3 regions of the Nitrobacter sp. MLSD-S21 genome follow, and region 2 is predicted to be linked to each of the others. Evidence: predicted binding sites of a transcription regulator. Region 2 holds the regulator's gene; each other region holds the start of a gene.
What was found. The regulator HrcA, encoded in region 2, represses chaperone genes, less so after heat shock. The targets are predictions, from matches to a motif close to GTTAGCACTCNCNNNNNGNGAGTGCTAAC.
Positions count from the first base shown of each region.

Region 1: groES (co-chaperone GroES) is a predicted target of HrcA. The motif match lies at 3,387-3,415, and genes of this name have one in related genera.
Region 3: groES (co-chaperone GroES) is a predicted target of HrcA. The motif match lies at 1,011-1,039, and genes of this name have one in related genera.

Region 1 covers NZ_JBXASZ010000001.1:166,148-170,968, forward strand. The annotation lists gene AC1RT6_RS00745 (VOC family protein) at 1-364, shown strand, start outside; gene AC1RT6_RS00750 (hypothetical protein) at 399-632, opposite strand; gene AC1RT6_RS00755 (hypothetical protein) at 750-1,133, shown strand; gene groL (chaperonin GroEL) at 1,344-2,987, opposite strand; gene groES (co-chaperone GroES) at 3,028-3,345, opposite strand; gene AC1RT6_RS00770 (usg protein) at 3,746-4,045, shown strand; gene AC1RT6_RS00775 (competence/damage-inducible protein A) at 4,237-4,821, shown strand, end outside.
Region 2 covers NZ_JBXASZ010000004.1:174,618-179,438, reverse strand. The annotation lists gene grpE (nucleotide exchange factor GrpE) at 23-616, opposite strand; gene hrcA (heat-inducible transcriptional repressor HrcA) at 715-1,803, opposite strand; gene rph (ribonuclease PH) at 1,976-2,689, shown strand; gene rdgB (RdgB/HAM1 family non-canonical purine NTP pyrophosphatase) at 2,838-3,473, shown strand; gene hemW (radical SAM family heme chaperone HemW) at 3,460-4,620, shown strand; gene AC1RT6_RS14075 (penicillin-binding protein activator) at 4,751-4,821, opposite strand, start outside.
Region 3 covers NZ_JBXASZ010000003.1:367,695-372,515, forward strand. The annotation lists gene AC1RT6_RS11730 (protein phosphatase CheZ) at 1-187, shown strand, start outside; gene AC1RT6_RS11735 (hypothetical protein) at 271-822, opposite strand; gene groES (co-chaperone GroES) at 1,129-1,425, shown strand; gene groL (chaperonin GroEL) at 1,603-3,249, shown strand; gene AC1RT6_RS11750 (hypothetical protein) at 3,356-4,552, shown strand; gene AC1RT6_RS11755 (META domain-containing protein) at 4,711-4,821, opposite strand, start outside.

The DNA of each region.
Region 1 (4,821 bases), on a different contig from region 2:
TCAACTCTATGTCGCTGACGTCAAGGCGTCGTGCGATTTCTTTACTTCCAAACTCGGCTTTGCAATCGACTTTGTGTACGGCGATCCGCCGTTTTATGGCGCGGTCAAGCGCGACCGTGCGCAGCTTTGTGTGCGGCTTGTTTGCGAGCCAGTCTTTGTCGGAGACATTCGCCAGCGCGAGCAACTGCTTTCGGCGTCGATCACCGTCGACACCGCAGCAGAGATCAAGCAACTTTTCTTGGAATTCCAATCCGCAGGTGTGAGCTTCCACCAAGAACTGAAGAAAGAACCTTGGGGTGCACGGAACTTCATCGTCCTTGATCCAGACGGCAACCTCATTTTGTTTGCGGGTCCTGCCGATTGAGCGCTGGTCCCGCTCTTTCGACGGGCTTTGACGATCAGGCGAACAGAGTGGCGATCACAAACAAAAAGACCCGGTTTTTTGCACCGGGCCTTTCGCATTCGCATTCAGCTTCGAAGGGCTGATGGACTTTAGAAATCCATGCCGCCCATGCCGCCGCCCTGCATCGCCGGGGCGCACGGGTGTCCTTCTTCGACAGTTCTGCGACCATCTTTTTGCTGGTGATGAGCGAGCCGGAAAGAGATGGATGGCCGATAACAGACTCGGCCACAACGTTTGATCGGCTTTCGCGATAGCGGCCGATCGCGCGATAACCGGCTGAACCCGTGACGCCCGTCGGCAGACTCATATGAGACACTGTTAGCCAAGGGAAACCGGAACGAACACCATGCCATACATCTTACTCGTCGCCGTGGTCGGCATCCTGCTGCTTTACGTCAGCGACGCGATTCCGCTGTCGAGTGTCGGCGGGCCGATGGTGATCGCGCTGGCTGTCTTTGTCGCGGCGCTGGCCGTCGCGATCCACGAGGCATGGACGAAAAGGCGGGGCGTGCTCGGCTGGATCGTCAATATCATTTCCTCATTTCTCGGGACGTTTGTGGCTGCCCAGGTTGGCGGGATGATAATGGTCATGATCCTCAGTTCGTTTATGGATGGGTCGTCGCTCGCGGCTTCGGGAGGGGCCGTGATGGCTGTCTCGCTGGCCGGTGCCATGGCCGCTGCGGTGCTGGGATCGTGGGGTGCGTTGGCGATCGTGAACCGTTGGCGGTAAGCGTCACACCTCGCGCGCGTATAAAAAAGTCGGGCCAGACAAATTCGCGGGGTTTGTACCGCAAACAAAAACCCCGGCATCGCTGCCGGGGTTTTGCATTTCGTAACTGACTGAGAAGCGTGGATCAGAAATCCATGCCGCCACTGAAAGCCGGGCTTGCCCGGCTTTCAGCAGTTTAGATTCAGGGGCGACGACTTCTGACGCTGTGCGTCAGAAATCCATGCCGCCCATGCCGCCGCCGCCGCCCGGCATCGCCGGGGCAGCGGTGTTCTTCTTCGGCAGCTCTGCGACCATCGCCTCGGTGGTGATCAGCAGCGCCGCGACCGAAGCCGCGTTCTGGATCGCAGTGCGAACGACCTTGGTCGGGTCGATGATGCCCTTGGAGATCAGGTTGCCGTATTCGCCGGTCTGCGAGTCGAAGCCGTGCGAATACTGCTCCTTCTCGAGGATCTTGCCGACGATGACGCTGCCGTCTTCGCCTGCGTTGATCGCGATCTGGCGGGCCGGCGCGGACAACGCCTTGCGCACGATCTCGACGCCGGTCTTCTGGTCGTCGTTCTGAGTCTTGATACGCTTGAGCTGCTCGGAAGCACGGAGCAGGGCGACGCCGCCGCCCGGTACGATGCCTTCCTCGACGGCCGCGCGGGTCGCGTGCATCGCGTCATCCACGCGATCCTTGCGCTCCTTCACCTCGACCTCGGTCGCGCCGCCGACGCGGATCACCGCAACGCCGCCGGCGAGTTTGGCCAGACGCTCCTGCAGCTTCTCGCGATCGTAGTCCGAGGTTGTCTCCTCGATCTGCGCCTTGATCTGCGCCACGCGCGCCTCGATGTCGGCCTTCTTGCCGGAGCCGTTGACGATCGTGGTGTTTTCCTTGTCGATCATCACCTTCTTGGCGCGGCCGAGCATCTGCAGCGTGACGTTCTCGAGCTTGATGCCGAGATCTTCGCTGATCGCCTGACCGCCGGTCAGGATAGCGATGTCCTGCAGCATGGCCTTGCGGCGGTCGCCGAAGCCCGGAGCCTTGACGGCCGCGACCTTGAGGCCGCCGCGCAGGCGGTTGACCACCAGCGTCGCAAGCGCTTCGCCTTCGACGTCTTCGGCGACGATCACCAGCGGCTTGCCGGTCTGCACCACGGCCTCGAGCAGCGGCAGCAGCTCGTTCAGCGAGGAGAGCTTCTTCTCGTTGATAAGGATGTAGGCGTCGTCCATCTCAACGCGCATCTTTTCGGCGTTGGTGACGAAGTAGGGGGAGATGTAGCCGCGGTCGAACTGCATGCCCTCGACGACGTCGAGTTCGGTCTCGAGCGATTTGGCTTCTTCAACCGTGATGACGCCCTCGTTGCCGACCTTCTTCATGGCGTCGGCGAGGAATTTGCCGATTTCGGAATCGCCGTTGGCCGAGATGGTGCCGACCTGGGCGATTTCTTCGTTCGAGGTGACCTTCTTGGAATTCCGGACGAGGTCAGCGACCACGGCGTCGACGGCCAGATCAATGCCGCGCTTCAGGTCCATCGGGTTCATGCCGGCGGCGACCGACTTGGCGCCTTCCCTCACGATCGCCTGAGCCAGAACCGTCGCGGTGGTGGTGCCGTCACCGGCCGCGTCAGCGGACTTGGAGGCGACTTCGCGCACCATCTGCGCGCCCATGTTCTCGAACTTGTCGTCAAGCTCGATTTCCTTGGCGACGGTGACGCCGTCCTTGGTGATGCGGGGCGCGCCAAATGACTTTTCGAGCACCACGTTGCGGCCCTTCGGACCGAGTGTCACCTTCACCGCGTTGGCGAGGATGTCCACGCCGCGCAGCATCTTGTCGCGAGCTTCGACGCCGAATTTGACATCTTTGGCTGACATATTGGATATTTCCTTTGAATGATTTTGAAGGGGATGGCGCTCAGGCGGCCTTTTTCTTGGCAGGCGCGGCGTCGGTGAGGACGCCCATGATGTCGGACTCCTTCATGATGAGAAGATCCTGGCCGTCGATCTTCACCTCGGTGCCGGACCACTTGCCGAACAGCACCTTGTCGCCGACCTTGAGATCGATCGGGATCAGCTTGCCGGACTCGTCGCGGCCGCCGGGGCCGACGGCTACGACCTCGCCCTGCGAGGGCTTTTCCTTGGCCGTGTCGGGAATGATAATGCCGCCTGCGGTCTTCTCTTCAGCGTCGATGCGCTTGACCACGACGCGGTCGTGAAGCGGACGGAATTTCATGCAGTCCTCCTAAGATATTGAAAATTTGGGATGTTCTGAGTTTTAGCAGTCAACACAAGCGAGTGCTAGCTAACCGGACAGGACATAAGCCCGGTGCAGGGTGTGGGCAAGGGTCCGAGACGTATTTTTTAAGCAATCAAAGATGGAGACTGCCAGCGCCTGGTCGTCAATTTAACCCACCGTGCAGAGCATTGTTAGCAGATGCAGTAAGCTGCTGCTAGAACTTGGTTAATTGCTGGTTTCTTTATTTTTTTCATTTGTGATTCCGGCTTCGTATGTCACATTTTCCAGATGATCCGCGCATCAAAACCAGTCCAGACCGCGGATTACGGAGGAATGGAGCGTTATCGGGGAACCGGCCCGTCACTTCGCCGATAGCGCAGCCTTCAAGGAGGTTGAGATGGTCACGAAGCATGACGTGCAGTCCCGCGGCGTTTCGGATGATTTTCGTAAGCAAGTGCTCGGCTATGGCCTGACGACGGCCGAGATCCTGTACCGCCGCCCCGATCGCCAGTGGTTATTGCAGAGCTACGTCTGGCAGAATTACGACATGTTCCCGAAATTTCCGGTGTTGTGCGACTTCCTCGCTTTTTGGGAGAAGCAACTCGATGGACCGCTGGTTTCGGTGACGGTCGCGCATTCGAGGCTGATCAAGCCTGCTGAATTGCGCGCGGTGGATGGCGTGTTCTGTCTGCATTGAGGGCCTTGACGATGGAGCGCTGCGGCCTCTGTTGTTGCGCAGTCAAGGCGCACGTCTTGACGCTGGCGCGGCTGCGCGTCATGTGATGATCCCGAATGCGCGCCGTACGCTCCGCAATGATGCGGCGGGTTCGCCATGAAGCGGCAGGTTCCGGGCGAGGGACAAGTACCTGCTGACGGCGAGGAGAGGTGATGGGTGATATTGTCACCGCGGGCGTTTTAGTGATCGGAGACGAAATCTTGTCCGGCCGGACGAAGGACAAGAACATCGGATTCATTGCGGAATACCTGACCAATATCGGAATTGACCTCAAGGAGGTACGCATCGTTGCCGACAATGAGTCCGATATCGTCGCGGCGTTGAACGCGCTTCGCGCGCGTTACACCTACGTCTTCACGACCGGAGGCATCGGCCCCACGCATGACGACATCACCGCCGACAGTATCGCGAAAGCCTTGGACGTCAGCATCGATTATCATCCCGAGGTGGTGGCGCGTTTCAAGGAGCGTTACCAGAAGCCCGGCGAGTTGAATGAGGCGCGGTTGCGGATGGCGCGCCTTCCCCGGGGGTCCGAACCGATTCAGAGCGCAACCATTCTGGCGCCCGGTTTCAGGATCGGCAATGTCATTGTCATGGCGGGAGTGCCATCGATCATGCAAGCGATGATGGATATCGTCGCGCCGTCGCTGCAGGTGGGCGAGCGGATGCTGTCGGAATCGGTGCGCGGCAATTGCCGGGAAGGTGACATCGGCACGCCGCTGCGCGAGATCGCCGAG
Region 2 (4,821 bases):
GTAAGCCCGCGAACGGGCGGATTCATTCGGACGCGGCTGCCTTGGCTCCGCCCTTCGCAACACCTACCAGCGCCGGACGCAACACCCGCTCGCCGATCATGTAGCCGGCCTGAATGACCTGCGCGACCGTGCCGACGGGGATGGACGAATCGGGAACTTCGTACATGGCCTGATGGACGTTGGGATCGAATTTTTCACCAGCCGGATCGAACCGCTTCACACCGTGTTTTTCCAGCGCGTTGTGCAGCGAGCGTTCGGTCAACTCCACGCCCTCGATCAGGGCTTTGAGTCCGGGGTCGGCGGCCGCGCGTGCCTCGGCGGACACCGCATCAAGCGCGCGTTGCAGATTGTCGGCAATATCCAGCACGTCGCGAGCGAACCCCGAGATGCCGTAGGTCCGCGCGTCCGACACCTCTCGCGCGGTGCGCTTGCGCAGGTTTTCCATCTCCGCCAACGTGCGCAGCATCCGGTCCTTGGCGTCCGCGACCTCCTTGGTCAGCGCTTCAACCGCCCCCTCCTCAGGATCGTCGGGCATAATGTAAGGCTTGGATACCACTGGCTCGGCCTCCGGAGCCGGATCGCCGGAATTGTTTGATTTGCCGTCGGAATCGGTCATTACACAGCCTTCTTGCACATGGTCTCGAATTAAAAGGGATGGTCGTGCGGGATATCGTGCTTCAGGCGTAAAAATCAAGCGCAGGGCGGCGGGCGGGCTCAGCCGCCGAGCATCTGGCTGACAATGCGGGCCGCGTAATCCACCATCGGGATCACGCGCGCGTAGTTCAGCCGGGTCGGTCCGATCACTCCGAGAACGCCGACGATGTGGCCGGCGCCGTCGCTGTAGGGCGCGATGATCGTCGAGGATCCGGACAGCGAGAACAGCTTGTTCTCCGAACCGATAAAGATCCTTACGCCGTCGGCGCGTTCGGCGCGGCCAAGCAGATCGATCACGCCGCGCTTGGTTTCGAGGTCGTCGAACAGCAGCCGCACGCGCTCAAGGTCCTCCATCGCATGCAAATCTCCGAGCAGGTTGGCATGGCCGCGCACGATCAATTGCCGGTCGTCGCTGTCGCCGCCAGACCAACTCGCAATTCCTGCCGCGATGATCTTTTGTGTGAGCTGGTCGAGCTCCGCCTTGCTCTGCGTCAACGCGGTTTCAAGCTCGAGCCCTGCCTCGGCCAGCGTCCGGCCGCGAATTCGAGCGTTCAGAAAGTTTGACGCCTCCGTCAGCGCCGAAGCCGGGACGCCGGAGGGGAGCGTCAGCACGCGGTTTTCGACCTGCCCGTCTTCGGCGACCAGCACGACCAACGCCTTGTCGGGCTCCAGCCTGACGAACTCGATATGCTTCAACCGTACATTGGATTTCGCCGTCAGAACCACTGCCGCCGCCCGGGTCAATCCGGACAGCCGTGTCAAGGCCTCGCCCAATGCAGCCTCGACCGATTGCGCCTTGCCCACCGACGCGAGTTGAGTCTGGATCGACTGGCGCTCCGGCTCGGTCAGATCGCCGACCTGCATCAAGGCATCGACAAAGAACCGCAGGCCGAGCTCGGTCGGCAAGCGGCCGGCTGAGGTATGCGGTGCATAAATCAGCCCGAGCTGTTCGAGGTCCGACATCACATTGCGGACCGACGCTGGCGAGAGCGGCACCGCGATGAGGCGGGAAACGTTGCGGGAACCCACCGGTTCGCCCGTTGCAAGGTAGCTTTCGACGATCTGCCGAAAAATGTCGCGCGACCGCTCGTTCAACTGGGCAAGCCCGGCGTTCGGCGCAATCAGACCGATCGGATCGTGATGGGCCAACGATATCTCCCGCGTATAATGACTGTTGCGCCTGGGACCGGATCTAGTTTGTCTCTCCGGCGCACCAGTTACAAGCAGCCTTTGGCAATCGCAGTTCTGACCCTTGCCGGTGCGGCTCCTCACCCCTAAAAGCACGGCACGACGATTTTCATAGAATAGCTGGAGGGTTCCCATGCGGCCTAGCCGCCGTGCACCGGATGAACTGCGCGCCGTGTCGCTGGAACGTGGCGTGGTCAAATACGCCGAAGGCTCCTGCATGGTGAAATTCGGGGATACCCATGTGCTGGTCACCGCGACGCTAGAGGAGCGGCTGCCGCCGTGGCTCAAGGGCCAGGGCCGGGGCTGGGTGACGGCCGAATACGGAATGCTGCCGCGCGCCACGCTGGAGCGAACCCGGCGCGAGGCCTCCGCCGGCAAGCAAGGCGGCCGGACCGTCGAAATCCAGCGCCTGATCGGCCGCTCTTTGCGTGCCGCAATCGATCTCGAGGCGCTCGGCGAACGCCAGATCACAGTCGATTGCGACGTCATTCAGGCCGATGGCGGCACGCGCACCGCATCGATTACCGGCGCATGGGTCGCGTTAGCCGACTGCGTCAACTGGATGAAGGCCCGCAACATGCTCAAGGCCAGCGTGCTTCGAGACAATGTCGCAGCGATCTCATGCGGTATCTACAATGGCACGCCCGTCCTCGATCTGGACTATGCAGAAGATTCGGAAGCCGACACCGATGCAAACTTCGTGATGACCGGCGAGGGACGCATCATCGAGGTGCAGGGAACCGCCGAGAAGACACCTTTTTCCGACGACGAATTTTTTGCGCTCATGGCGCTGGCGAAAAAAGGAGTCGCACGGCTGGTGGATTTGCAGAAAATGGCGTTGGCGTGATTCGTTCTGCGAGCGCTCCGCGGGATGCTCCTCCAATAGCGTTTTCGAGCAGAGTGGGTAGCGGTTCGCGTCAAGAAACTGCGTCAACACAAGAAACCGGAGCCTGACTTTGAATTCCGTCAAAGTCGAAATGGCTCTAGGATCGGCCATGAATCGTCGGATCGCCGGCAAGCTCGTGATCGCCACCCACAATCCCGGCAAGCTCGCCGAGATGCGCGAGCTACTTGCGCCGTATGGCGTCGAGGCAATCTCCGCAGGCGAGCTCGGTCTCAGCGAGCCTGAGGAAACAGGCGATGATTTCCGCGCCAATGCTCGGATCAAGGCGACCGCTGCGGCCCTGAGCGCAAAGCTTCCGGCTTTTGCCGACGATTCCGGCCTCGTGGTCGACGCACTTGACGGTGCGCCGGGCATCTATTCCGCGCGCTGGGCCGGCGAGACCAAGGATTTCTCCGTTGCGATGACGCGGATCGAGCGCCTGCTGCAGGAGCGCGGCGCGACGAGCGCGGACAAGCGCAAGGCTCACTTCGTTTCGGCGCTCTGCGTCGCGTGGCCGGACGGCCATCTCCAGGAAGTCGAAGGACGAGTCGACGGCACGCTGGTATGGCCGCCGCGGGGCACGGCCGGATTTGGCTATGATCCTGCGTTCCTCCCGGACGGACATACGCGCACCTTCGGCGAGATGACGGGCATTGAAAAGCACGGGCTTCCGCCGCGCGGCCTTGGCCTGTCGCATCGCGCCCGCGCGTTCGTGAAGCTGGCGGAGATTGCTCTTGATCGGCGCTGATCCGACCACTGCCTTCGGCATCTATGTGCACTGGCCGTTTTGCCTGTCGAAATGCCCGTATTGCGATTTCAACAGTCATGTCCGCCACGCGCCGATCGATGAAGAGCGCTTCGTTCGTGCTTTCAAGCGCGAGATCGAGACCACCGCCGCACGCGCGCGCGGCCGGGAGGTGTCCTCCATTTTCTTCGGCGGTGGTACCCCGTCCTTGATGCGGCCGCAGACCGTTGGCGCGATCCTCGACGCAATCGGAAAATATTGGGGCGTCGCTGATAACGTCGAGGTCACGCTGGAAGCCAATCCGACCAGCGTCGAGGCCACGCGATTCCGCGGCTATCGCGCAGCGGGCGTCAACCGCGTGTCGCTCGGCGTGCAGGCGCTCGACGATTCCTCGCTAAAGGCTCTCGGACGCCTGCATACCGCACACGAGGCGCTGGAAGCAGTGGCGATCGCACGCTCCGTCTTCGATCGCTATTCCTTCGATCTGATTTACGCGCGACCCGGCCAGACGCCAGCGATGTGGACCGAGGAACTGCGGCAGGCGATCTCGGAAGCGGCGGAGCATCTGTCGCTCTACCAGTTGACTATCGAGGAGGGTACGCCGTTTTTCGACCTGCACGCAGCCGGAAAACTCAGGCCCCCCGACGAAGCGATTGCACGCGCGCTGTACGACGTCACGCAGGACGTTTGCACGCGTCACGGCCTGCCAGCCTACGAGATCTCGAATCATGCGCTGCCCGGCGCGGAATGCCGGCACAACCTGCTTTACTGGCGCGGCCAGGAATATGCGGGAATCGGACCCGGAGCGCACGGTCGCCTCGACATCGACGGCATCAGGCATGCCGTCGCCACGGAAAAGCGGCCGGAAGCCTGGCTCATGCGGGTCGAGGCGATCGGCAATGGAATCGTCGCCGACGATCTGCTGAACAGCGAAGAACGCGCCGACGAATTCCTGCTCATGGGACTGCGCTTGCGCGAGGGCATCGATCCGCAGCGCTACGCGGCGCTATCGGGCCGCCCTCTTGATCCGCGGCGAATCGCAATCCTCCGTGACGAAGGTGCGATCACAATCAGCACCGAGGGCCGCCTGCGCGTCACGCAGGATGGCTTTCCCCTCCTCGATGCCGTGGTGGCCGATCTCGCCGCGTAGAGCGGGAAGAGGAAAGTGTGGTGCGGTTTTCCGCCCGCATCCCGTGTCTCAAATATTTGGAACCAATCACGTCATGATTTTGGATCGAATCGATCCAAAATCATCGTGATCTGACGACGCGGGCTACAGATCAGGCGCCAAAACTTTTTGGCGAACCTGCCGCCGGTTGGCCGCCGCCGGATGCGACTCGCATGACGGCGA
Region 3 (4,821 bases), on a different contig from region 2:
GATGAAGTTCATCGAGCATCATATCAATGTCATGATGGATATCTGGGGCGGTGTGGACGCCATCCGTGCCCATGCTCCACCGATCGTCGACGATCGCGTCGGCGATGCGAAGCTGCTGAACGGTCCGAAGCTCGAAGGCGACGAGGGACACGCTTCCCAGGACGACATCGACGCGCTGTTCGGTTAGCCTCAGGAAGCGTCACATCCCTCATTGAGAATGCCCGGCCGTCGCGCCGGGCATTTGGTTTGAATCGATCGCGCGTAGCCCGGCTAATGGGCCTGTGGCTTTGCCGCCGTGTGGCGGGGGGCCGACGCGGCCGCAGGCGTACAGCGGATATAAACCATGTTGCCGTAGCGGGTCGCCGCATCCGGGTCGATGAAGCGCGTGATGAGCACGTGGCCGTCGAAGGAGACGATCTCGCGATCTTTTGGACCGCCGGGGGGGCCTTCCGGCCCGATGTAGTTCTTGCCACTCTGGCTACCCTTAAGCCGCAACTCCTGCGGCGTCGCCTCGTCGGCAAGATGCATGATGACGCCGCCATTGCCGCCTGCGCTGATCACGTAAGGATTTTTGCACTGCGCCCTGGCCGCGGCCTCGGTCCGAGACCGGTCGTTCGGATTTTGATAGGACGCAAGACCCCACCGTCCGACCAGTTCCTCGGCACGGACCGTGGCCGGGATCTCGGGCTCGACGGGCGGCGGGGGCGCCGGCTGCGGCGACAGTCCGATCGAGCCGAACGACCCGCATCCGCCGAGAAACACCGCCAGGGCCGCGGCCGCCCCAAGGTTCAAAGCCGCGCGTCCGCCGTCTGATTTGACCATTGTAAATACCCCGACCGAATTTCCGACCGCTGTGCCCCCAGCAGCCGGACCTAAAAAATGAGATCGCAGCACCCGCACTCGCCAAGGCGGAGAAGCTACGACATGCTTGCGTCTATCCTACACGCCCTCACCAACGGCTTAAGAGGCTTGCTTGACAGCATGGCTGCCAAGCCATATCCCCGCCCACGAATAGCACTCTCGGAATATGATTGCCAAAAAGATACGAATCGCTCGGCCGTCGTGAATCAGAGCGCATGCATCCATCGATGGCAATTCAGAGTCCTGCGAACCCCCCGGAGGAGCGTTATGGCTAAGACCAAATTTCGTCCGCTGCATGACCGTGTTGTGGTCAAACGGATTGATGCCGAGGAAAAGACTAAAGGCGGCATCATCATTCCCGACACGGCAAAGGAAAAGCCCTCCCAGGGCGAGGTCGTGGCCGTTGGTCCCGGCGGACGCGACGAAACCGGAAAGCTCACGCCGATCGATGTCAAGGTCGGCGACAAGGTGCTGTTCGGCAAGTGGTCGGGCACCGAGATCAAGCTCGACGGCCAGGACCTCCTCGTCATGAAGGAATCCGACCTCATGGGCATCGTCGGCTAGCGTCCCTCCGCAATCAACCGCTTCGATTGAAGCGTCATGTCCGGACATGATCCGGGCATCCATCTTTCAAAACGATGGATGCCGGCATAGGTGCGAAGCGACGCCGTTCTTCGAACGGCTATGCTCGGCAAAGACGCCCAAGGGAAGCGGCACACAACAAACCAGGAGTAACATTCAATGGCCGCCAAAGACGTCAAGTTTTCCGGCGACGCGCGCCAACGCATGCTGCGCGGCGTCGATATCCTCGCCGACGCTGTGAAGGTGACCCTCGGCCCGAAAGGCCGCAATGTCGTGATCGAAAAGAGCTTCGGCGCGCCCCGCATTACCAAAGACGGCGTCACCGTTGCCAAGGAGATCGAACTCGAGGACAAGTTCGAGAACATGGGCGCCCAGATGGTGCGCGAGGTCGCCTCCAAGACCAACGATCTCGCCGGCGACGGCACCACGACCGCCACGGTGCTGGCACAGGCCATCGTCCGCGAGGGCGCGAAGGCAGTTGCCGCCGGCATGAATCCCATGGATCTCAAGCGCGGCATCGACATCGCCGTCGCCGCCGTGGTGAAGGACATCGGGAAGCGCGCGAAGGCGGTGGCGTCCTCGGCCGAAGTCGCTCAGGTCGGCACCATCTCGTCCAATGGCGACGCCTCGATCGGCAAGATGATCGCGCAGGCGATGCAGAAGGTCGGCAATGATGGCGTCATCACCGTCGAGGAGAACAAGTCGCTCGAAACCGACGTCGATATCGTGGAGGGCATGAAGTTCGACCGCGGCTATCTTAGCCCTTACTTCATCACCAATGCGGAGAAAATGGCGGCCGAGCTCAACGACGCCTACATCCTGCTACACGAGAAAAAGCTGACCGGCCTCCAAACTTTGCTGCCGGTGCTCGAGGCGGTTGTGAAATCCGGCAAGCCGCTGCTGATCGTCGCGGAAGATGTCGAAGGCGAAGCGCTGGCCGCGCTGGTGGTCAATCGGCTTCGTGGCGGCCTGAAAGTGGCCGCAGTGAAGGCACCCGGCTTCGGTGATCGCCGCAAGGCCATGCTGGAGGACATCGCCATCCTGACCAACAGCCAGCTCATTTCCGACGAGCTCGGCATGAAACTCGAGAACGTCACCGTTAATATGCTGGGCCGCGCCAAGAAAGTGCTGATCGACAAAGAGAACACCACCATCGTCAACGGCGCCGGCAAGAAAAAGGACATCGAGGCACGGGTCGGACAAATCAAGGCGCAGATAGAGGAGACCACCTCCGACTATGACCGCGAGAAGCTGCAAGAACGTCTGGCCAAGCTCGCCGGCGGCGTTGCGGTAATCCGTGTCGGAGGCGCGACCGAGGTCGAGGTCAAGGAAAAGAAGGATCGCGTCGAGGATGCGCTCAACGCCACGCGCGCCGCTGTGGAGGAAGGCATCGTGCCCGGCGGGGGCACGGCGCTGCTGCGGGCCAAGAAGGCGGTCGGCCGCATCAACAACGACAACCCGGACGTGCAGGCCGGCATCAACATCGTACTGAAGGCGCTGGAAGCGCCGATCCGTCAGATCGCGGAAAATGCCGGCGTCGAGGGCTCCATCGTGGTGGGCAAGGTTCTCGAAAACAAGACCGAGACCTTCGGCTTCGACGCCCAAAAGGAAGAATATGTCGACATGATCGCCAAGGGCATCGTCGATCCCGCCAAGGTCGTGCGCACCGCCTTGCAGGATGCCTCGTCGATCGCAGGGCTGCTCGTGACCACCGAAGCCATGGTCGCCGAACTGCCCAAGGAAGAGCCTCCGGCTATGCCGCCGGGCGGCGGCGGAATGGGTGGTATGGGCGGCATGGGCTTTTGAACTCCTTCAACGGCACGACTTCGTCAGAAGGCCGCCTCCGGGCGGCCTTCTTTTTTCGCGAAGTGGGTTTTAGGGTAAGGGCCGATTCGACAAGCGGGGATTCTCCATGCGCGCGCTGCGGCTGTGCCTGATCAGTCTAACGATGGCTTTACCGGGACCTCTGCGGGCGCAAGACCGGCCGCTTCCCAAAGCTACGCCCGGCGCGGAGGTGAGATACTTCACCTCCATCGACGGACTGATGGAGGGCAATGCGGACGTTATCCTTAAAGAGACCCGCCAGGGCAAGACGGTCACGGGCGCCGTTCTCGATGTGTGTTACCCTGCGGAGAAAGGCTCGAGCCGCAAGGACCGCTTCGTCGCCAACCTCGCGGTGAACGGTTCGACCCTGACCGGCAGCACACAAAGCATCGCCGACAAGCTGCCGGTCACGGTGAAGCTCACACGCAAGCCCACAGGCGATACCTTCGAGTTCGGGGGCAGGATCAGCGTCGGCCAAAAAGTTACCGACGTGACCTCGACAGACAATTCCGACCTCAGCGAGGCTGAGTTCAACGATGCCCGGATGACCGATGACGGCATCAGCGCATCGCCGAAGGATTTCACCGAGGTATCTCCCGAAGCAATCGCCGTGAAAGTGAAGATCGACGCAGCGATCGACCTGCTCAAAAGTTTGAGAGAACAAAATGTCGAGGTGCTGCTGAACAGCCTCGAGGTGACTTGCGAGGCGCTGCGGGCGGGAGCGCAGGTCATCGACATCAACGTCGATCCTGAGCGCTCCCCCTCCCTTCTCGCTCGGTTGAAAGCAACGCCCGGCGTGGTCGCCGCGGGCTGGAGCGCCGGGATGTTCGATATGGAGCGCACCATCCGGTTTCCGGCCGCAGAATGGCGTGACAAGGGCAAACTCAATCGCGACAAGCTTGCGACCGCTATCTCCGGTGTGCTGGAAAAAGCTTTGAATGCAAAGCCGGCGTCAGCAAAATGGAGTGACAACACCGGCAAACTGACGTTGACGTTCAAACGCCCCAGCGTGCTGGTTCCGGCGCTCGGGTTGACCGACACCATCAAAGTGACAGCATTGCCAGGCCCTGACAGGCCCGATGAATCCGATCACATCATGCTTTGGTTCGGCGCTCCCTCGACTAGCACTGCGGACGAAACCGATGGGCCGAGGCTCGGTCTTACCGACGATCTGTCAGCGGACGACGGCGAGAGTAACGAGACCAATGACAGCGGCACGCTGGATGCGCTGGCGAAACAGTTCAAAGCCCAGCGCTGGGACGTCGACAAATCGGCCTGGAAATAGCGGGTATCCGGTCTTCGCGGCAAAGGAATCGCGATCCGTACACGCACGGCATAACTCACAATCTAGAGTGCTCCACCGCTTCACGGAAACGGTGCAAGGACTCTACCTTTGTGACGCGTTTTCTTCACGCGAACCGGATCCGCTTCGCTTGAAACGCTCTAATTTGTATTAAGATGAAAGCGCAGCGTGGTCGGTCCGACAAACGAGATCTCATCGTCCTGTCGCTCCCAGGTCACGGCAGCGGAAAGCGCCGCAGCCAGATCGTCATC